DNA from 4 places in the Streptomyces sp. NPDC041108 genome. Region 1 is predicted to be linked to each of the others. Evidence: riboswitches for the same ligand, from Rfam matches in the RefSeq annotation. Region 1 holds a riboswitch; each other region holds the start of a gene.
The links. Region 1 has a riboswitch for cyclic di-AMP ahead of ACZ6BB_RS32880 (transglycosylase family protein). Riboswitches for the same ligand answer to the same signal wherever they lie in the genome.
Positions count from the first base shown of each region.

Region 2: it holds a riboswitch for cyclic di-AMP, as region 1 does, so the genes downstream of both, ACZ6BB_RS30985 (C40 family peptidase) here and ACZ6BB_RS32880 (transglycosylase family protein) in region 1, are expected to answer to the same signal.
Region 3: it holds a riboswitch for cyclic di-AMP, as region 1 does, so the genes downstream of both, ACZ6BB_RS00430 (M23 family metallopeptidase) here and ACZ6BB_RS32880 (transglycosylase family protein) in region 1, are expected to answer to the same signal.
Region 4: it holds a riboswitch for cyclic di-AMP, as region 1 does, so the genes downstream of both, ACZ6BB_RS12330 (C40 family peptidase) here and ACZ6BB_RS32880 (transglycosylase family protein) in region 1, are expected to answer to the same signal.

Region 1 covers NZ_JBVIYK010000015.1:90,501-95,640, reverse strand. The annotation lists gene ACZ6BB_RS32890 (cytochrome P450 family protein) at 1-1,013, shown strand, start outside; gene ACZ6BB_RS32885 (LysM peptidoglycan-binding domain-containing protein) at 1,242-2,303, shown strand; cyclic di-AMP (ydaO/yuaA leader) riboswitch at 2,486-2,685, shown strand; gene ACZ6BB_RS32880 (transglycosylase family protein) at 2,690-3,385, shown strand; gene eno (phosphopyruvate hydratase) at 3,799-5,079, shown strand.
Region 2 covers NZ_JBVIYK010000013.1:128,099-133,238, forward strand. The annotation lists gene ACZ6BB_RS30970 (hypothetical protein) at 1-213, shown strand, start outside; gene ACZ6BB_RS30975 (ATP-dependent Clp protease proteolytic subunit) at 511-1,167, shown strand; gene ACZ6BB_RS30980 (hypothetical protein) at 1,175-1,492, shown strand; cyclic di-AMP (ydaO/yuaA leader) riboswitch at 1,865-2,035, shown strand; gene ACZ6BB_RS30985 (C40 family peptidase) at 2,039-2,512, shown strand; gene ACZ6BB_RS30990 (DUF6328 family protein) at 2,593-3,147, shown strand; gene ACZ6BB_RS30995 (ATP-binding protein) at 3,119-3,577, opposite strand; gene ACZ6BB_RS31000 (helix-turn-helix domain-containing protein) at 3,825-4,685, shown strand; gene ACZ6BB_RS31005 (DUF397 domain-containing protein) at 4,695-4,919, shown strand; gene ACZ6BB_RS31010 (8-amino-7-oxononanoate synthase) at 4,977-5,140, opposite strand, start outside.
Region 3 covers NZ_JBVIYK010000001.1:110,805-115,944, reverse strand. The annotation lists gene ACZ6BB_RS00445 (bifunctional acetate--CoA ligase family protein/GNAT family N-acetyltransferase) at 1-114, opposite strand, end outside; gene ACZ6BB_RS00440 (HPr family phosphocarrier protein) at 305-586, shown strand; gene ACZ6BB_RS00435 (GntR family transcriptional regulator) at 761-1,465, opposite strand; gene ACZ6BB_RS00430 (M23 family metallopeptidase) at 1,667-2,455, opposite strand; cyclic di-AMP (ydaO/yuaA leader) riboswitch at 2,469-2,639, opposite strand; gene ACZ6BB_RS00425 (M16 family metallopeptidase) at 2,842-4,230, opposite strand; gene ACZ6BB_RS00420 (M16 family metallopeptidase) at 4,227-5,140, opposite strand, start outside.
Region 4 covers NZ_JBVIYK010000003.1:631,398-636,537, forward strand. The annotation lists gene pcrA (DNA helicase PcrA) at 1-1,514, opposite strand, end outside; cyclic di-AMP (ydaO/yuaA leader) riboswitch at 1,776-1,948, shown strand; gene ACZ6BB_RS12330 (C40 family peptidase) at 1,958-3,187, shown strand; gene ACZ6BB_RS12335 (hypothetical protein) at 3,217-3,570, opposite strand; gene ACZ6BB_RS12340 (C40 family peptidase) at 4,061-5,140, shown strand.

The sequences.
Region 1 (5,140 bases):
AGGCCGAGTTGATGACGCATCTGCTGAACATCGATCCGCCGGACCACACCAGGCTCCGTCGCCTCGTCTCGAAGGCGTTCACGCCCCGCCGGGTCGCCGAGTTCGCCCCCCGGGTCCAGGAGTTGACCGACCGGCTCATCGACGGGTTCGCGGACAGGGGAGAGGCCGATCTCATCCACGAGTTCGCCTTCCCCCTGCCCATCTACGCGATCTGCGACCTGCTCGGTGTCCCCCGGGAGGACCAGGACGACTTCAGGGACTGGGCGGGCATGATGATCCGGCACGGCGGTGGCCCGCGGGGCGGCGTCGCGCGGTCGGTGAAGAAGATGCGCGGCTACCTCGCCGACCTCATCCACCGCAAGCGGGAGGGGCTCACCGAGCACCCCGCCCCCGGCGAGGACCTCATCTCCGCGCTCATCCGCGCCTCCGACCACGGTGAGCACCTCACCGAGAACGAGGCCGCGGCGATGGCGTTCATCCTGCTGTTCGCCGGGTTCGAGACCACCGTCAACCTCATCGGGAACGGCACGTACGCCCTCCTCACCCACCCCGGGCAGCGCGCCCGGCTGCAGACCTCCCTCGACGCCGGGGAGAGCGGGCTGCTCGAAACCGGCGTCGAGGAACTCCTGCGCTACGACGGCCCCGTCGAACTCGCCACCTGGCGCTTCGCGACCGAGCCCCTCACCCTCGGCGGGCAGGACGTCGCCCCCGGCGACCCCGTCCTCGTCGTCCTCGCGGCGGCCGACCGCGACCCGGCCCGCTTCGACGACCCCGACACCCTGGATCTCTCACGCCGTGACAACCAGCACCTCGGCTACGGCCACGGCATCCACTACTGCCTCGGCGCACCACTCGCCCGGCTCGAAGGGCAGACCGCGCTGGCGACGCTCCTCACCCGCCTCCCCGATCTGCGACTCGCCGTGGATCCGGCCGATCTGCGCTGGCGAGGAGGTCTCATCATGCGGGGATTGCGCACGCTTCCGGTGGAATTCACCCCACGGGAGCGGCGATGAGTGCACGATGATCACGCCATGAGCGGCGTGTAGTGATACCCCGACGGCCCGTAGTACTACCCCATTCCGCGCCAGAAGTTGACGCTCTCTCAACTCTGTGATCTTCACGTGATCTGCGCTGCATTAACTTGTGACAACTGATCGACTGCCGATACGTTCACACGTCAGTGCGAAGGGGTCATCACGCCCCGTCGCACAGGCCATCGCTGTCGTGTGAAAGGCAACCGCATGCTCTCCGGGAACGGTCGTCACCGTCGCCCCCGTCAGGCTCCGGCTCTCCTCGTCGCGGCGGGAGTGACGGGGTCGGCCATCGCCATCCCGCTCCTCGGCGCCGCCGGCGCGAGTGCGGCGAGCGGAACCACCTGGGACCAGGTGGCGGAGTGCGAGAGCGGTGGCTTCTGGAGCGCGGACACCGGCAACGGACGCTACGGCGGCCTCCAGCTCACCCAGGCCAACTGGGAGAAGTACGGCGGCCTCGACTACGCGACGACCGCGGACCGGGCCAGCCGCTCCCAGCAGATAGCCGTCGCCGAGAAGATCCTCGCCGACCAGGGCGTCGGCGTCTGGTCCACCTGCGGACTGCTCCACAACCTCGGCGGCGACGCCGGTTCCGCCGAGGTGGACACGGGCGTCGCGGACGACTCGTCGAACTCCGGCAGCGAGTCCGGCACATCCGGTTCGTCGGATTCCTCCGCTTCGCCGGACTCGGCCGGCTCCACCGACTCGGCCAAGTCGACCGACGGCGACGCCGATGCCGGCGACGGATCCCGGAAGTCGGCCGCCTCACCGGACTCGTCCGCGGACACGGCCGACGATTCCGCGAAGGCGGCCACGGACTCCGACTCCGCGGACTCCACCGGCTCCGGTGACTCCGGCGACGGCGACTCCCGGAAGTCCGACGGTGAGAAGTCGGACAATTCAGGCCGGAGTGACGGTTCCACGGCTACCGACGACGGCGAGGGCGGTACGGGCCGTCACCGCGGCGCCAGTGCCGACGAGGGCTCCGGCGCGGACACCGGCTCCGGCGCGGAAGCCGGCGACGGCTCGCGCGCCGACGGCGCCTCCTCCGGTCGGCACGCCTCACGGGACGGCGGTGCGTCGCGCGAGGGAGTGGAGGGTGCCTACACCGTCCATGTGGGCGACAGTCTGACCGGCATCGTGAACTCGCTGGGTCTGGACGGCGGGTGGCGGACGCTGTACGCCGAGAACGAGACCACCGTCGGAACCGACCCGGACCTCATCCTTCCCGGTCAGACCCTCGAAGTCGGTGCCGAAACGGGCAAAAAGTAGCGGCAGTTCGGGTCATGGTTCGACCCCGATTGCCCGTTTTGATCTCCGTGGGAGATGAATCACAGACCCCCTGATCGTCTTTGAAATTCGGGCAATCACCTGTTTACGGTCGTGACCGCTCGCCACAGCGGGCCCTCCCGGTCGGCACGCCGAATCCTGCCATCGGCCGTGAGGAACAGTCGTCGCGTCAAGCGCCGTAGGCAGGAGCGGGGGACCCAAGGTAAGTGCCGGGTCCGGCGGTTGCGGCCCTTCGGGGGCGCACGACCGGAACCGGCTGGGGGTGAAGCCGCGCGACGTGAGCCGAGAGGCGAGCGTGCGCGGCCGGGCAACTCAACCGGCCCGAACCCGACAGCTCACCTCGCAGGCGTCGGTGAGGGGATCTCTCCATGCTGTTCTCCAGCAAGGGCAAGCACCGTCGTCCGTCCAAGGCCGCTCGCGCCATCGCCGTCGTCGGCGTCACCGGCGCCGCCGCCGTCGCCGCCCCGCTGATGGTCGCCGGCAGCGCCTCCGCCGCCACCGCCTCCGAGTGGGACGCCGTCGCCCAGTGCGAGTCCGGCGGCAACTGGTCCATCAACACCGGCAACGGCTACTACGGCGGCCTGCAGTTCTCGGCCTCCACCTGGGCCGCCTACGGCGGTACGCAGTACGCCTCCACCGCCAACCAGGCGAGCAAGGCCCAGCAGATCGCGATCGCCGAGAAGGTCCTCGCGGGTCAGGGCAAGGGTGCCTGGCCGGTCTGCGGCACCGGCCTGTCCGGCGCCTCCTACGACGGTGCCGCCGCCTCCGGCGGCAACACCAACTCCTCCGGCTCCTCCTCGCAGAGCACGCAGGAGAGCACCAAGAAGAGCACCGAGGACAACCGCGCCTCCCGCTCCTCCGAGCGCGCCACCGTCGAGACCCCGACCGGCAAGAAGGTCAAGAAGGGCGACGGCGAGTACAAGGTCGTCAAGGGCGACACCCTCAGCGCCATCGCCGCGAAGAAGAACGTCAAGGGTGGCTGGGAGAAGCTCTTCGAGCTGAACAAGGACATCATCGACGACGCCGACTTCATCTACCCGGGCCAGCAGCTCCACCTGAGCTGACCCACGGCGACCACGACGGCCGCCACACGCCTGCCGACCCCACGGCCGCCCCCACGGCCGGGCAGGCGGGGCAGGTTCAGCCGGGCCGGAAATCAGGCCGCTCCCCGGCTGAACCACAGCCCACTCACATCCGTGTCCTCCATAGTGAAGACCTCGTGAGGGCCGTCCCCCCGCCCCCACGGGCTCCCCGCCCCGGTGCGCATTCCCCCGTACGCACCGGGGCGGGGCTTTTTTGCACCGTCGGCGACTTCTCTTGTCCACCCCCTCTTTGTTCCGGACGGGAACAATGGGTACGGTCTGTCTGTCCACGGGACGGTCGGTCGGCTGCCGACGGCCCGGGGGCGGTTAGGCTCTAGTCGCAAGGCCCAAGCGGCCCCGCGCAACCAGCGTCACATCCCATGAAGGAGATGCTCGTGCCGTCCATCGACGTCGTCGTAGCCCGGGAAATCCTCGACTCACGAGGCAACCCCACCGTCGAGGTCGAGGTCGGCCTCGACGACGGCAGCACGGGTCGTGCCGCCGTTCCGTCCGGTGCCTCCACCGGCGCCTTCGAAGCCATCGAGCTGCGTGACGGTGACCCCAACCGCTACCTCGGCAAGGGCGTCGAGAAGGCCGTCCTCGCCGTGATCGAGCAGATCGGCCCGGAGCTCGTCGGCTACGACGCCACCGAGCAGCGCCTGATCGACCAGGCGATGTTCGACCTGGACGCCACCGACAACAAGGGCTCCCTCGGCGCCAACGCCATCCTCGGCGTCTCCCTCGCCGTCGCCCACGCCGCCTCCGAGGCCAGTGACCTCCCGCTGTTCCGTTACCTGGGCGGCCCGAACGCGCACCTGCTGCCCGTTCCGATGATGAACATCCTGAACGGCGGCTCGCACGCCGACTCCAACGTGGACATCCAGGAGTTCATGATCGCCCCCATCGGCGCGGAGTCCTTCTCCGAGGCCCTGCGCTGGGGCGCCGAGGTCTACCACACCCTCAAGAAGGTGCTGAAGACCAAGGGCCTGTCCACCGGCCTCGGCGACGAGGGCGGCTTCGCCCCGAACCTGGAGTCCAACCGCGCCGCCCTGGACCTCATCCTGGAGGCCATCAAGGAGGCCGGCTACACCCCCGGCGAGCAGATCGCCCTCGCGCTGGACGTCGCCGCCTCCGAGTTCTACAAGGACGGCGTCTACACCTTCGAGGGCAAGGAGCGCTCCGCCGCCGAGATGACGGAGTACTACGCCGACCTCGTCGCGTCGTACCCGCTCGTCTCCATCGAGGACCCGCTGTTCGAGGACGACTGGGCCGGCTGGAACACCATCACCCAGAAGCTGGGCGACAAGGTCCAGATCGTCGGCGACGACCTCTTCGTCACCAACCCCGAGCGCCTCGCCCGCGGCATCGAGGAGGGCTCGGCCAACGCCCTGCTCGTCAAGGTCAACCAGATCGGCTCGCTGACCGAGACCCTGGACGCCGTCGAGATGGCCCAGCGCAACGGCTTCAAGTGCATGATGTCCCACCGCTCCGGCGAGACCGAGGACGTCACCATCGCCGACCTCGCCGTCGCCGTGAACTGCGGACAGATCAAGACCGGCGCCCCGGCCCGCTCGGACCGCGTCGCCAAGTACAACCAGCTGCTGCGCATCGAGGAGATCCTCGACGACGCCGCGGTCTACGCCGGCCGCAGCGCCTTCCCGCGCTTCAAGGGCTGAGCCGCCGACTGACCCGTTGAGGGCCCAGCCCGCGCCAGTCGTACGTACGTCCCCGTACCGG
Region 2 (5,140 bases), on a different contig from region 1:
CCGGAGGGCACCAGGTTCAGCGGCACGGTCCGTATGCCCGGTACCGAGATGACGGAACTGACGGTCAGCTTCAGTGTCGGCACGACGGAGGCTCCGGCCGCCCAGCGCATCACCGCGCTCGAAGTCGCGGAAGCCCTGAACGCGCTCGCCGCCGCCCGCGGCTGGCCGCCTGTCACCTTCTACGGGACCCCGGCCCCCGCACCGCTCAACTGACCGGCCGGATCCGGCCCCACCCGAGATCCCCGCGGAGCCCTCGCTCCGCGGGGATCTTTCGCTGTCGGCGAGATCTTTCGCCGTCGGCGGGCCCTTGACCGTCGGCGGGACCCTCCCCCGTCGGCGGGACCGTTCACCGCCGACGGGACTGCTCACCGCCGACAGGACCGTTCGCCGCCGACTGGACCGTTCGCCGTCGCCAGGATCTTTTCGCTCTCAGCCGATCCTCATCCCCTCCTCCGAACTACGTACGTCCTGTACATTTTTTACGGAAGTCGATCAGAGGAGGCACACCCCATGCCCGAGCGCCGAGCGTCGGCCCGTCATGTGCTGCCCGAGTTCACCGAGCGCACCAGTGCGGGGTACCGGACGATGGATCCGTACTCGAAGCTCCTGGAGGAACGGATCGTGTTCCTCGGGACGCGGATCGACGACACGTCGGCGAACGACGTGATGGTGCAGTTCATGCACCTGGAGTACCAGGCGCCGGACCGGGACATCGCGCTGTACATCAACTCGCCCGGGGGCTCCTTCAGTGCGATGACGGCGCTCTACGACACGATCCGGTTCGTCACCTGCGACGTGGAGACGGTCTGCCTGGGGCAGGCGGGGTCGGCCGCCGCGGTACTGCTGGCGGCGGGCACGCCAGGCAAGCGGTCGATGCTGCCGGGGGCACGCGTACTGATCCACCAGCCGGCCCTGGCCGACCCGATCGAGGGGCAGGCCGGCGATCTGGCGATCCAGGCCGAGGAGTTGACGCGCAACCGCCGGAAGATGGAGGAGATGCTCGTCCGGCACACGGGGCAGAGCCCGGAGCGCGTCAGTGCCGACATCGAGCGGGACAAGTTCCTCGACGCCGAGGCGGCGGTGGCGTACGGCCTGGCCGACCGGGTGGTCCGGAGCCGCAAGACCACTGTCGCGCCCCCCTCGCCCCCGTTCCCCGGCGCGAGGTGAGGCGCGGATGCTGCCCCCGGAACTGCCACCGCTGCCCGCGCTCACCCGCGCCGAGGCGGAGCTGATCGACCGTTACCTGGACGTGGTGGACCTGATCGGCCGGATCAATCCGGCTCGTCCGGGCGACACCTACCGCGGGTTGCGTGCGGCGCAGGCGCTCGTCTCGAAGGCGACCGCTCTGCGCGACGCGCTCGAACTGATGCACAAGCGCGGGGAGAACGAGGTGCATGCGCCGACACTCGCGCGGGCACTGCGCGTCCTGGACGGGGAGCGCCGCGCCGGCCGGGTGGCACTGCCGCCGGAGGCGGAGGACTCGCCGGCCTGAACCGATCGCGCATCGCGTTCCGTACTACTGACGGGGCGTCCGGTCCCGGCTCGGCGCCCTCCGGTCGGCCTACCGCGATCGACCCATCGGCCCATACGTCGTGAGGACCTGTGAAGTTGCGCAAGATGCCTGGTACATGGGCGGAGTACAGCATTCCGGCGCTGGTGCGGACCTCCTCGACCACTGGGACACAACGATGGAAAACGCCCTGTCCACCCGAACGGCCGAGTGGTGAGTAAGACCACAAATCCCCGCTTCCGTTGGGATTTTCGCACTTGAGTACGCCAAGATCCCTTCCTGACGACAAGCCCCCGCCGCAGCGGCGGGGCGATCCGGGTGGACGCCGAGTCCTGCCGCCGCCCGGATGACCGGTCGACAGGATTGCATCGGCAGGAGTGGAGGACCCAAGCACGACGGGTCGCCGGAACGGTCACGCCATGACCGCGCCGAGCAGCCCTTGGGGTGAAGCCGCGTCAGCGGCCGGGCAACTTCGCCAGCCCGAATCCGACAGGTCATCCTTCACAGGCGGCTGACGAAGGGTTGCGCATGTCTGCGCTGAATCGTGTCCCGTCGCTGCTGACCCGGGCCGGTACGGCCTCGGCTCTGACCATCGCCGCCGTCGGCGGCAGCATCGTGGTCCCGGGCGCCGCATCCGGCGCCGAGGCCGCCACGGTGGCGTCGAAGGCACTCAAGGTCGCGGCTTCCAAGAAGGGCTCCCCCTACAAGTACGGCGCCGTGGGTCCGGGCAGGTTCGACTGCTCGGGGCTGACGCTCTACTCGTTCAAGAAGGCGGGCAAGAAGCTGCCCCGTACTGCCCAGCAGCAGTACAACAAGACGAAGCACATCTCCGTGAGCAGCCGCAAGCTCGGAGATCTCGTCTTCTTCCACTCGGGCTCGAACGTCTATCACGTCGGTATCTACGCGGGGAAGGGAAAGATCTGGCACTCGCCGAAGACGGGTGACGTCGTCCGGCTGCAGAAGATCTGGACGAAGAGCGTCTGGTACGGCCGGGTCCGCTGACCCACCGCCCGGGGGCGGTGGAGCTGTCCGCCGCCCCCCCCGCCGGCGTATGCCGTACTCATGTGGTTACCCGCACGGTCATGGCCGACGTACCCACCAACACCGCGCGTAACGAGACGCCCCTCGAACGCGCCGACCGTAATTTCTCCGAGTTGCTCCAGGAGCTGCGGGTCACCCAGACCGGAGTGCAGATCCTCTTCGCGTTCCTGCTGACGCTGGCCTTCACCCCGCGCTTTCCGGATCTGGACACGTTCCAGCGTGTCACCTACGTCACCACCCTGTTGCTGGCCGTCCTCGCGGCGACCCTCTTCACCGCGCCGGCCGCCCTGCACCGTTCGCTCTTCCAGCAGAACGCCAAGCCCGCCATCGTCCGGGTCTCGTCCCGGCTGGCCACCGCCGGGATGATCGTGCTGATGCCGGCCTTCACCGGCTCCGTCCTGCTCGTCGTGGACGTGACGCTCGGCCGGACGGCCGGGATCGTCGCCGGATCGGGCACCCTCCTGGCGTGCCTCCTGCTGTGGGGCCTGCTCCCGAAGCTGGTGGGACGCGCCTCCGGCCGGGGCACCGCACCGCCGTCGCCACCCGCCGGACGGGAGAGCCGTCCCGTCAGGTCTCCGGCGAACCACTCGCGGTGACCGGCTGGACGGGGACCGTCCACGGAAGCTCGATCGCCACCGTCTTGCCGCCCTCCCGTGTGGGTCTGACGCTCAGCCTGCCGCCGCATTCGGCGGTCAGCCACCGGATGATGACCATGCCCCGGCCGTTGTCCTGCTGGACGGCGGCCGGCAGGCGTTTGGGAAAGCGCGGATGGCTGTCGGTGACGCCGATGCGCAGATGTTCGTCCCGGTCGAGCGCGATGTCCACGGTGAAGGTGGGAGACAGGCCCGACGTGTGCTGGACGGCGTTGGTGGCGAGTTCGGACACGATCAGGCGCACGGTGTCCGCGGTGCCCGTGTCGCCCGGCAGGCCCCATTCGGCGAGCACACTGGCGACGTAGTTCCGGGCTGCGGACACCGAGGCGGGATCGCTCGGCAGAGTGACGGATGCTTCCAGGTGATCTGCCATGGCGAGGCGTCCCTTTCCCACGGGACCGGTGTCCGACAGGGAGCGGATGGTTCGACTGCGGTCCCGGACTGGTGCTTCGCGCCAGACTGCCACTACCTGGGCTGTCACGTGTGGCGATCCACCAAGATGTGCATATATCTGTCGCTCGAAGCGGTGAACTATCCGACGGCCGAACGTATTTGGGTGGGGTCCTGGTCCATCCTCTGTCGTCACCCCGACGCCGCGCGCCGGGCGGAAGGAGAATCCCATGCAGTACGGTCCGGCGGTGCGCCGCCGCAAGCTCGGTGCCGAGTTGCGTGTCCTGCGCACCCGTTCAGCGCTCACGAGCATCGAGGCGGCCCGTCGGGTGGGCTGGCACCAGTCCAAGGTGAGCCGGATCGAGACGGGCGCCAGCGGGGTGAAGCCCGCGGACGTCCGCAAGCTCCTGGACGCGTACGGGATCGACGACACCGAGTTACGGGACCTGCTGCTGGCCCTCGCCGGCTCCGAGGACGGCGGCGGGCGGCACAACTGGTGGCACGCGTACCGGGGCGTACTGCCGCCGGCGTACCGCGACTTCATCAGCCTGGAGTCGCAGGCCGGGGGCATGCGCACGCTGGAGACCTCGGTGGTGCCCGGCCTGCTGCAGATCCCCGAGTACGCGCGGGCGGTGACGCGGGCGGCGGTGGAGGGGCTGGAAGACGACAAACTCGACGCGCTCGTGGAAGTGCGGCTCGCGCGGCAGGAGGTGCTGCGCGGGAATCCGCCGATGAAGCTGAGTGCCGTGCTCGACGAGGGCGTTCTCCGGCGCGAGGTGGGCGGACGCGAGGTCATGGCCCGGCAGCTGGTGCGTCTGGTCGAGGCGGCGCGGCTTCCCCAAGTGAGACTGCAGGTGCTCCCGTTCACTGCCGGGGCGCATATCGGCGTCACGGGCCCTTTCGTAATTTTCTCATTTCGGAGCACATCTGATCTGGATGTGGTTGTTCTCGACCACTTGACGAGTAGCCTCTACCTCGAACGGAAAGAAGACCTCAAGGCGTATGTCGAGGCCTTCAACGCCCTTCAGATCCACGCCCTTTCGCCCGAGGACTCGTTGGATTACATCGCCGGGCTAGCCGCCGGCGCGTAAGGAGGCACCATGTCCGCACTGCCTCGGAACGTATCCACCAGTACCGAACTCCCCGATGTGCGATGGCGGCGCAGCAGCCGCAGCACCGGGATGAACAACTGTGTGGAGACGGCCCGTCCGGAATCCGGCCGCTGGGCCGGGCTGGTGGCCGTACGCGACTCGAAGAACACGGCGGGGCCTGCCCTGCTGTTCGACCCCGACACCTGGGAGGGATTCGTCACCACGCTGCGGTGACCGCCACCGACAGCGTTCGTGGTTCCGCTCACGGCGACGCTCGGCCGGGACGCCGACTCACGGTCGCGTATCGCCGATGATCCCCACGGCCCGGTCGATCTGCTCCTGCGTGAGATCCGCACGGGCGGTCAGCCGCAGCCGCGAGACGCCGTCGGGCACCGACGGCGGGCGGAAACAGCCGACGGCGAGACCCGCAGCCCGGCAGTCCGCCGCCCACCGCA
Region 3 (5,140 bases), on a different contig from region 1:
ACGCTCGGCGTCATCGACGGTGATGGGCCTGATGCGTGCGGTGCCGCCGTCGCGCAGCACCACGTCGGCCTCCCAGTGGGCGGGGTACTCGTGCCGGTCCGACGAGGTCTGCATGGGCCCCAGAGTACGGCTCGCGTCCGGCTACGGCGCGGGGCAGTCTGGGGAAGCACAACAGAAGCGCGAGAGCCGGTTCGTGGCCAGGCCGTGGGCCCGTTCCGCTCCGTCGCGCCATATGGGAAACTGGTCTAGACAACCCGGTCTAGACCACTCTGCACCACCCGAGACATCCGAAGGGCAGCATCACATGGCTGAGCGCCGCGTCAACGTCGGCTGGGCCGAGGGCCTCCACGCCCGACCCGCATCCATCTTCGTCCGGGCCACCACGGCCTCCGGTATCCCCGTGACGATCGCCAAGGCCGACGGGAACCCCGTCAACGCGGCCTCCATGCTGGCGGTCCTGGGCCTCGGCGCCCAGGGCGGCGAGGAGATCGTGCTCGCCTCCGAGGCCGAGGGCGCGGACGCCGCGCTCGACCGTCTGGCGAAGCTCGTGGCCGAGGGGCTGGAGGAACTCCCCGAGACGGTCTGAACCACCGGGTGACCGGCCGACGGGAACGAAAAGGCCCGAAAGGCCGGCCGTACACATGTCGAGGGCTCGTCCGATTTATCGGGCGGGCCCTTCGCCTTTTCGTTCTTTTTCCGTTCTCGGGCAGCAGAAATAATGCCCCGCAGAATTCCTGTCCCTTTGTATACGGCTTCCGTGTTAATGCCGCAGGCTCGGCGTGTTTACGGGGTGTTGCGAAGTCCTCACACGGTCCGGCCGATCGGTCCCGCCGGCCCCGCCCGGAAATCGGAACCGGTGCGCGGCGGTGGCCCGCTCGGTGTGCAGTGACGTGATGGTGCGAGCCCGGTCGCTGTCCCCGCGCGCGACGGCGTCCACGATGCCGCCGTGCTCCGCCCAGGACTCCACCGGGTCGGCGGGCGCCTCGACCGCGTACATCCAGGCGATCTTGTGCCGCAGCTGGGCGAGTGTCGAGGTCAGGGCGGGGCTGCCGGACGCCTGTGCGAGCGTCTCGTGGAACCAGCCGCCCAGGGAGCGCAGATCCTCGCTGGTGCCCCTCCTGGCCCGCTCCTGGCCCAGCCTGACGAGGCCGCGCAACACCTTGAGGTGCGCCTCCGTGCGTCGCTGGGCGGCCCTTGCGGCGCCCAGCGGCTCCAGCAGCATGCGCATCTCCAGCAGGTCGGCGGCCTCCTGCTCGGTCGGCTCGGCGACGCACGCGCCCGCGTGGCGCCGGGTCACCACGAAGCCCTCGGCCTCCAGCGTGCGCAGCGCCTCGCGCACGGGGACCCGACTGACGCCGTACCGGCGGGCGAGCAGTTCCTCGGTGAGGCGGCCGCCGCGCTCGTAGACACCCGCGACGATGTCGTCTCGGATCGCCGTGCATACCGAATGCGCCGGAATACGCATGACCGACCTCCGCCTTAATCCCCGTGAAACGTCGATGATTGACGTGTGTTCCAGTGACTCTATTGCAGCGGGACCGAATTTCCGATGGCGGGCCGGAATCCAGGGATATTTTTTGGACAGGAGGTGCGCCGCAAGAGGTTCGCACGACGCGGAAAGCCCCGGCTCGATGAGCCGGGGCTTTCGGAAGCGTGGAGCGAGCTGTCAGACGTTCACACCGTGCGAGCGCAGGTAGGAGACGGGGTCGATGTCCGAGCCGTACTCGGCCGTCGTGCGGGCCTCGAAGTGCAGGTGCGGGCCGGTGACGTTGCCGGTCGCCCCGGAGAGGCCGATCTGCTGGCCGGGGGTGACCGTCTGGCCGACGGAGACGCCGATGGACGACAGGTGGCCGTACTGGGTGTACGTGCCGTCGGTCATGCGGATGACGATGTTGTTGCCGTACGCGCCGCCCCAGCCCGCCTCCACGACGGTGCCGGAGCCGACCGCCAGGACGGCCGTGCCGGTGGCGGCGTGGAAGTCGACGCCGGTGTGGCTGCCGGAGGACCAGACGGCGCCGCCGGTTTTGTAGCCGGTGGAGATGTAGGAGCCGCTGATGGGCGAGACATAGGTGTTGAGGCGCTCGCGCTCGGCCGCGCGGGCGGCGCGGGCCTTGATCTCCTCGCGCTCCTTGGCGGCGGCACGTTCCTGCTCGGCCTTCTCGGCGGCGGCCTTGCGGGCCTCCTCCTGCGCCTTCTTCTTGACCTCGGCCACCTCGGCGGCCTGCTGCTGGGCGGCGGCCTGTGCGTCGACCTGGTCGGCGACCGTGTCACCGAGGACGATGACCTGGTTCAGGCCGGTCTGCTCGACGGCGGGCTCCTCCGCGGCGAGCGCGGGGCCGGCCAGGGTGCCGATGACACCGGTGGTGGTGAGAGCGGCGACGCCCACGTTCCTCGTGGTCGTGCGCTGCACACGGCCGGGACGGCGGTGCTTCCCAGGGGCGCGGGTGAACGCCATGAAGTGGCTGGTCCTTTCCTTCCTTCTCGCCTACCGGGTTAGCTGACGGGTTCGGAGCAGGAAGGTCTCCTACGGCTGCCCCCCGTTTCGCGTCGCTCGCGAAGGGCACCCGATTCACCCCAGGGACTTCGGTGGGTCCCCGGCTCCCCAGGCTCGCGCCTCGGGGACTCGGCGATGACTGTCCGGTGCCGCGGCTGCGGCGAACATCTGACGAACAGCCGGACTGACGCTAAGTGGGCCGTCTTCGAAATAACAAACGGATCACAGGATTTGTTAGCTACGCCACAGGTCAGACACGCAACCTCCGCCATCAAACGGACAAACGTGGGCCCTGGTGACTCTTCCGTCACCAGGGCCTCACTCGTGCGTGTCCTTCTGCCCGTTTCCTACTCGGCCGGTACGACGGTGACTTCGCCGATTCCGAGGGCCCTGACCGGCGCCTCGATCTGCGCGGCGTCCCCGACGAGGACGGTCACGAGGCGGTCCACCGGGAAGGCGTTCACGACGGCCGCGGTGGCCTCCACCGTGCCCGTGGCGGCGAGTTGGCGGTACAGCGTCGACTGGTAGTCGTCCGGCAGGTACTGCTCGACCTGGTCGGCCAGCGTGCCCGCCACGGCGGCGGCCGTCTCGAACTTGAGGGGGGCGACCCCGACGAGGTTCTGCACGGCGACATCGCGCTCGGCGTCGGTCAGCCCCTCGGCGGCGAGGGTCCGCAGCACCGTCCACAGGTCGTCGAGCGCCGGACCGGTGTTGGGCGTGTCGACGGAGCCGCTGATGGCCAGCATCGCCGTGCCCGAGCCGTCCGGGCCGGAGCGCAGCACCTGGCCGAACGCGCGCACGCCGTAGGTGTAGCCCTTCTCCTCCCGCAGGACGCGGTCCAGGCGGGAGGTGAGGGTGCCACCGAGGCAGTAGGTGCCGAGCACCTGGGCCGGCCACACCCGGTCGTGCCGGTCGGCGCCCACCCGGCCGATGAGCAACTGGGTCTGCACGGAGCCGGGACGGTCCACGATGATCACGCGCCCGGTGTCGTCGGCGCTCACCGCCGGTACGACGCTGGGCTTGGCCGGGGAGCCGGTCCAGGCGCCCAGGGTCTCCCCGAGCAGCGTGCCGAGGTCGACCCCGGTGAGGTCGCCGACGACCACGGCGGTGGCCGTCGCGGGGCGCACGTGCCGCTCGTAGAAGGCCCGCACGGCCGCGGAGTCGATGCCCTCCACGGTCTCCTCGGTGCCCTGGCGGGGCCGCGACATGCGTGACGTGGCCGGGAACAGCTGCCGGGAGAGCTCCTTGGCGGCCCGCCGGCCCGGGTTGGCCGTCTCGTGCGGGATCTCGTCGAGCCGGTTGGCCACCAGACGCTCGATCTCGCCGTCGTCGAACGCGGGGGCCCGCAGGGCGTCCGCGAGCAGCCCCAGGGCCTTCTCCAGCCGCGACACGGGCACTTCCAGGGACAGGCGTACGCCGGGGTGGTCGGCGTGCGAGTCGAGGGTGGCGCCGCAGCGCTCCAGCTCGGCCGCGAACTCCTCGGCCGTGTGCTTGTCGGTGCCCTCGGAGAACGCCCTGGTCATGATGGTGGCGACACCGTCGAGACCGGCCGGCTCGGCGTCCAGGGGCGCGTCGAGGACGACCTCGACGGCGACGACCTGCTGGCCGGGGCGGTGGCAGTGCAGCACGGTCAGGCCGTTGGCCAGGGTGCCGCGCTCGGGCGCCGGGAACGCCCAGGGGCGGGCGTCGCCGGCCTGGGGCTGCGGGTGGAAGTCCATGCTCGCGAGCTCGGTCACTTCGCCGACTCCTCGTTCTCGTCGGTGGTCTCGGCGGCCTCCGTCGCGGCGGCCTCCTCTTCGGCGGCCTCGTCACCGGCCACGGGCTCGTACACGAGCACCGCGCGGTTGTCGGGCCTCAGGCGGGCCTTGGCGACCTCCTGGACCTCGTCGGCCGTCACCTCCAGGACCCGGTCGACGGCGGTGAGGGCGAGCTTCGGGTCGCCGAACAGGACCGCGTAGCGGCACAGTTCGTCGGCGCGGCCCGCGACCGTGCCGAGCCGGTCCAGCCACTCGCGCTCCAACTGGGCCTGGGCGCGCTCCATCTCCTCCGCCGTGGGGCCCTCCGCGGCGAACCGGGCGAGCTCCTCGTCGACGGCCGCCTCGATGACCGGCACCTCGACGTCGCCGGAGGTCTTGACGTCCATCCACGCCATGGAGGGCGCGCCGGCCAGCCGCAGCAGGCCGAACCCGGCCGTCACGGCCGTACGGTCACGGCGCACGAGCCGGTTGTAGAGGCGGGAGGACTCGCCGCCGCCGAGAATGGTGAGGGCCAGGTCGGCCGCGTCGCACGCGCGCGTGCCGTCCTCCGGCAGCCGGTAGGCGGCCATCAACGCGCGCGCGGGCACGTTCTCCTCGACCACCTCGCGCAGCTGCTCACCCATGACGTCGGGCAGCGCGCCGTCGCGGGGCGCGGGCTTGCCGTCGTACGCGGGGATCGAGCCGAAGTACTTCTCCACCCAGGCGAGGGTCTGCTCCGGGTCGATGTCGCCGACGATCGACAGGACGGCGTTGTTGGGCGCGTAGTAGGTCCGGAAGAACTGCTGGGCGTCCTCCAGGCTCGCGGCCTCCAGGTCGTCCATCGAGCCGATCGGCGTGTGCCGGTAGGGGTGTCCCTCGGGGTAGGCCAGGCGGAAGATCTTCTCGAAGG
Region 4 (5,140 bases), on a different contig from region 1:
ATCGCCTCCGCGCGGTCGCCGATGCCGCGCTTGGGCACGTTGAGGATGCGGCGCAGCGGGACGGAGTCCTCCGGGTTGGCGAGGACACGCAGGTACGCGAGGACGTCCCGGACCTCCTTGCGCTCGTAGAAGCGGACGCCGCCGACGACCTTGTAGGGCAGGCCGACGCGGATGAACACCTCTTCGAAGACACGGGACTGGGCGTTCGTGCGGTAGAAGACCGCGACGTCGCCGGCCTTCGCGTCGCCCGCGTCCGTGAGCCGGTCTATCTCGTCGGCGACGAACTGGGCCTCGTCGTGCTCGGTGTCGGCGACATATCCGGTGATCTGCGCGCCCGCGCCCGCGTTGGTCCACAGGTTCTTCGGACGGCGGGACTCGTTGCGCTCGATGACCGCGTTGGCCGCGCTCAGGATCGTCTGGGTGGAGCGGTAGTTCTGCTCCAGCAGGATCGTCGTCGCGTCCGGGTAGTCCTCCTCGAACTGGAGGATGTTGCGGATGGTCGCGCCGCGGAAGGCGTAGATCGACTGGTCGGCGTCACCCACGACGCAGAGCTCGGCGGGCGGTACGTCCCACTCGGCCGGTGGTACGTCCACGGGGTGCTCGGAGGTGCCGACCAGCTCTCTGACCAGGGCGTACTGTGCGTGGTTGGTGTCCTGGTACTCGTCGACGAGGACATGCCGGAAGCGGCGGCGGTAGTGCTCGGCGACGTCCGGGAAGGCACGGAGCAGATTGACCGTCGTCATGATCAGGTCGTCGAAGTCGAGCGCGTTGGCCTCGCGGAGTCGCGACTGGTACATCGCGTACGCCTGGGCGAGGGTCTTCTCGAAGCCGTCGGTGGCCTGGGCGGCGAAGTCCTCCTCGTCGATCAGCTCGTTCTTCAGGTTCGAGATCTTGGCGCTGAAGGACTTGGGCGGGAAGCGCTTCGGGTCGAGGTCCAGATCACGGCAGACGAGCGCCATCAGGCGCTTGCTGTCGGCGGCGTCGTAGATCGAGAAGGAGGACGTGAAGCCGAGTTTCTTGGACTCGCGCCGCAGGATCCGGACGCACGCGCTGTGGAAGGTCATGACCCACATCGCGTTCGCGCGCGGGCCGACGAGCTGCTCGACGCGCTCCTTCATCTCGCCGGCGGCCTTGTTGGTGAAGGTGATCGCGAGGATCTGGCCCGGGTGGACCTGCCGCTCGCCGAGCAGGTGCGCGATGCGGTGGGTGAGCACCCGGGTCTTGCCGGAGCCGGCGCCGGCCACGATGAGCAGGGGCGAGCCCGCGTGGACCACGGCCGCGCGCTGGTTGTCGTTCAGCCCGTCCAGGAGCGCCGCCGCGTCGAGCGCGGGGCGGGGGGCGCCGTCGCGGTAGTACGCGTCCCGGTCCGGAGGCACGTCGAACTTCCCGCCGAACAGATCGTCCGGAAGCGGCTCCGGTACGTGATCGTCCTCGGGCGGCGGCGGGGGCTCCTCCGCGTGGCCGCGGGGGGCCTGGAGGTCCGCCAGGAAGCTGTCGTCAAAGAGGCTGCTCATCGCTCTCCGAGTCTAGGCGCCCGCACTGACAGCGGGAGGCCGCCCCGGGAAGTCCGCGTCCGCCACGTACCGGCCCGCAGCGCCACGTACCGCGACCGAGGTGCGACGGTGAGCGATCGAGCGTACCGCTTGCCGCACAGAAGAGGCTAAGGTCACGAAAACGTATCGGGCATATCGAACATCAACCTTCACACGGACCACACGAGTTGGTTAGCTTTTTCTTCTGGGCCGTACGACCCAACCGGCGAACGTCGCCGGGCCGCACGACCTCCGCCGAGTCCGGTGCGCCCATCGGGGCAGCCGGAGCCGGGGACCCACCGTTCTCCGGGGTGAATCGGCCCGACCGCCGCACGCGGCAAGGGCCGTAGGGCAAACCTTCCGAAGCTTGCGCCCGAACCCGACAGCTAACTCGGTAGGCGGACTACGGAAGGAGACGCCGAACCATGGCGCCGCACCGCAAGCCGGGTCCGGCCGGAACGCGCGCGGGCATACGCACCCCCGCTCTCGCCACCGCAGCCCTCACCTCCGTGGCCCTGCTCTCCCAGACGGCCACGGCCACGGCCGCGCCCTCCGCCGACGACAAGCCGAGCCTGGAGGAAGTCGAGAAGAAGGTCGGCGACCTCTACCGCCAGGCCGGCTCGGCGACCGAGACCTACAACGCGGCCAAGGAGAAGACGACCAAGCAGAAGAGGCAGGTCGAGACCCTCCTCGAAGCCGTCGCCAAGCGCCAGGAGAAGCTCAACGAGACGCGTGAGGAACTGGGTTCCTTCGCCGCGGCCCAGTACCGCACGGGCGCGGCGGCCCCCGACCGGGCGTCGCTGCTGCTGGCGGACAACCCGCAGGACTACTTCGACCAGAACCAGCTGATGGACCGGTTGACGGACCGTCAGAAGGAAGCCGTCGACGCGTATGCGAGCGACCAGGCCGAGGCGGCGGAGCAGCGCCAGGAGGCGAGCGACAGCCTCGGACAGCTCACCGAGTCACAGAACGCCCTCAAGGCCAGCAAGGCCAAGGTCCAGGCGAAGCTCGCCCAGGCCCGCGAACTGCTGTCCACCCTCACCGCCGAGGAGAAGGCCCGGCTCGCCGCGATCGAGCAGCGCGAGCGGGAGGAGGCCGACCGCAAGGCGGAGGAACTCGCGCGGCAGCAGGCGGCGCCCCAGGAGTCCCGAGAAGCCCAGAGCCTCCAGGGCGGCCAGGACTCCTGGACAGGCCGAGGAGGGGCGGAAGGGACCCCGGAGGACGCCTCCACCGGCACGGGGACGTCCACCGGCGCCATCCCGGGGACCACCGCCCCGGCCGAGGACTCCACGTACGCCACGAAGGCCGCCAAGGCCATCGCCTTCGCCCGCGCGCAGATCGGCAAGCCGTACGTCTGGGGCGCCACCGGCCCCGGGTCCTACGACTGCTCCGGCCTCACCCAGGCCGCCTGGAAGGCCGCCGGCGTCGACCTCCCCCGCACCACCTACGACCAGGCCGCCGCCGGCACCACGGTCCCCCTCGCCGACGCCAGGCCCGGCGACCTCGTCTTCTTCTACGACAACATCGGCCACGTCGGCCTCTACATCGGCAACGGCATGATGATCCACGCCCCGAAGCCGGGCACGTACGTCCGCGAGGAGTCGGTCTTCTACGACGGCGAGTCGTCGGTGCACAGCGTGGTGCGGCCGGCGTAGCGGCAGGGTTCGCCGGGGGGCGCGGACCGTCAGGTCCAGAGCACCGCGATGAACACGTTCGCGATGGTCAGCGCCCCCACCAGGCCGAACAGCGGCTTCTCCACCTTCTCCTCGTCCCGCTTCACATAGACCAGCCCCAGGATGACGACCAGCAGGGCGAGCTTGACGCCGATCTTGATGTTGTCGACGGGCTGGTCGTCGGCCTGGTTGAGGCCGACGAGAAGCACGCCGGTGACGAGCATGGTGAGGGCGCCGTGGAGCATGGCGGGCACGAAGCGGGCGGTGCCCTGCCCCATGGCCTTCATCTGGGTGAGGAAGCCACCCAGGAGCGAGGCGATGCCGATGATGTGGAGCGCGACGACGAGGTGGATGAGTACGTCCATGCGCGGAGCCTAATGAGGAGCCCTCGGCCGGCCGGGCGCGGGGGCCACCGGGCCATGGGACGCGACGGCTCCGCGGCCCCGGTGCCGTCACACGGAGAACTGATCTTGCATATATGCGCCGCATAGCACCGCCGTGGCGCCGAGTGGTCCGAAATGACCGTATCGGTCATCGCTCAGCGTGAAGGCGGCGGCGCCAGGGTGGGATCACGGTCACATACGGTCACCTCGCGGTCGGTGCGCGCCACTTCCGTACAACGCGTTACCGTGCCCTCACGCCCAGGTTTAGCGTCCTCCCTCAGGTGACCGGCTCCCCACCGCCGCCCGGCCAGGGGCGGCAGTCGGACACCACCGCCGAGAAGGTCCGGCGGCGTCCCGCTCCCCCCTGGGCGGGCCGCCGCCGGACGTGCCACCGCTCCCCCCAGGCGGTCCGTACGGACAGACGATGTCCGTACCGCGGACGGCGGTCGTACGGAGAGGACATGGACTCCACGTGGCAGCGCACCGCAAGCCCAGACAGCGCTCACTCGGCGGCCATACGGTCCGCACGGCCGCGACCTTCGCCCTCGCGGGCGCGGCGACGGCGACCGGTTTCGACGGCACCGGGCACGCCGACCCGCAGCTCACGCCCGACCAGGTCAGGGCGAAAGTGAACAAGCTGTTCCAAGAGGCCGAGGTCGCCACCGAGAAGTACAACGGCGCGAAGGAGAAGGCCGACACGGCGCAGGAGAACCTCGAAGAGCTGCGCGACCAGGCCGCCCGCCGCACCGAGCGGCTCAACTCGGCACGGGACGAGCTGGGTTCACTGGCGGCGGCGCAGTACCGACGCGGGGGCATCGACCCCTCGTGGCAGCTCGCGCTCTCCGCCGACCCGGACCAGTACCTGGACGGCGCCGCCCTCGCCGAGCGGGTCGGCAGCCGACAGTCGGCGGACGTGGCCAGCGTCCGGAAGCAGCTGCTGGAGATCGAACGGCTGCGCGGGGCCGCCCGGGTCGAACTGGGCACACTCAAGACCCGCCAGACCGAGCTGAAGCGGCACAAGAAGACCGTCACCTCGAAGCTGTCCGACGCACGGCAGCTGCTCGGCCGGCTCACCACCGAGGACCGGGCACGGTTCGGCACCTCCGGCGGCACCATGGGACATACCTCCCGCTCCTCCTTCTCGCCCCGGCGCGACCTCACCGGTCCGGTCTCCCCGGCCTCCGCCACCGCCGACGCCCCCGACTCCCGCGCCGCCGCAGCCGTCTCCTACGCCTACTCCAAACTCGGCAGCCCCTACGTCTGGGGCGCCACCGGTCCGCACGCCTTCGACTGCTCCGGTCTCACCCTGGCGGCCTACCGCGCCGCGGGCATCTCCCTCCCCCGCACCACCTACTCCCAGATCAACGCCGGCCGTCGGGTCTCCCGTTCCGAACTCCGCCCGGGCGACCTCGTCTTCTTCTACTCCGGCATCAGCCATGTGGGCATCTACATCGGCAACGGCCAGATGATCCACGCGCCCAACCCTTCGGCCCCGGTACGCGTGGCCCCCCTTGACGAGATGCCCTTCGCGGGGGCCACGCGGGTGGCCTGA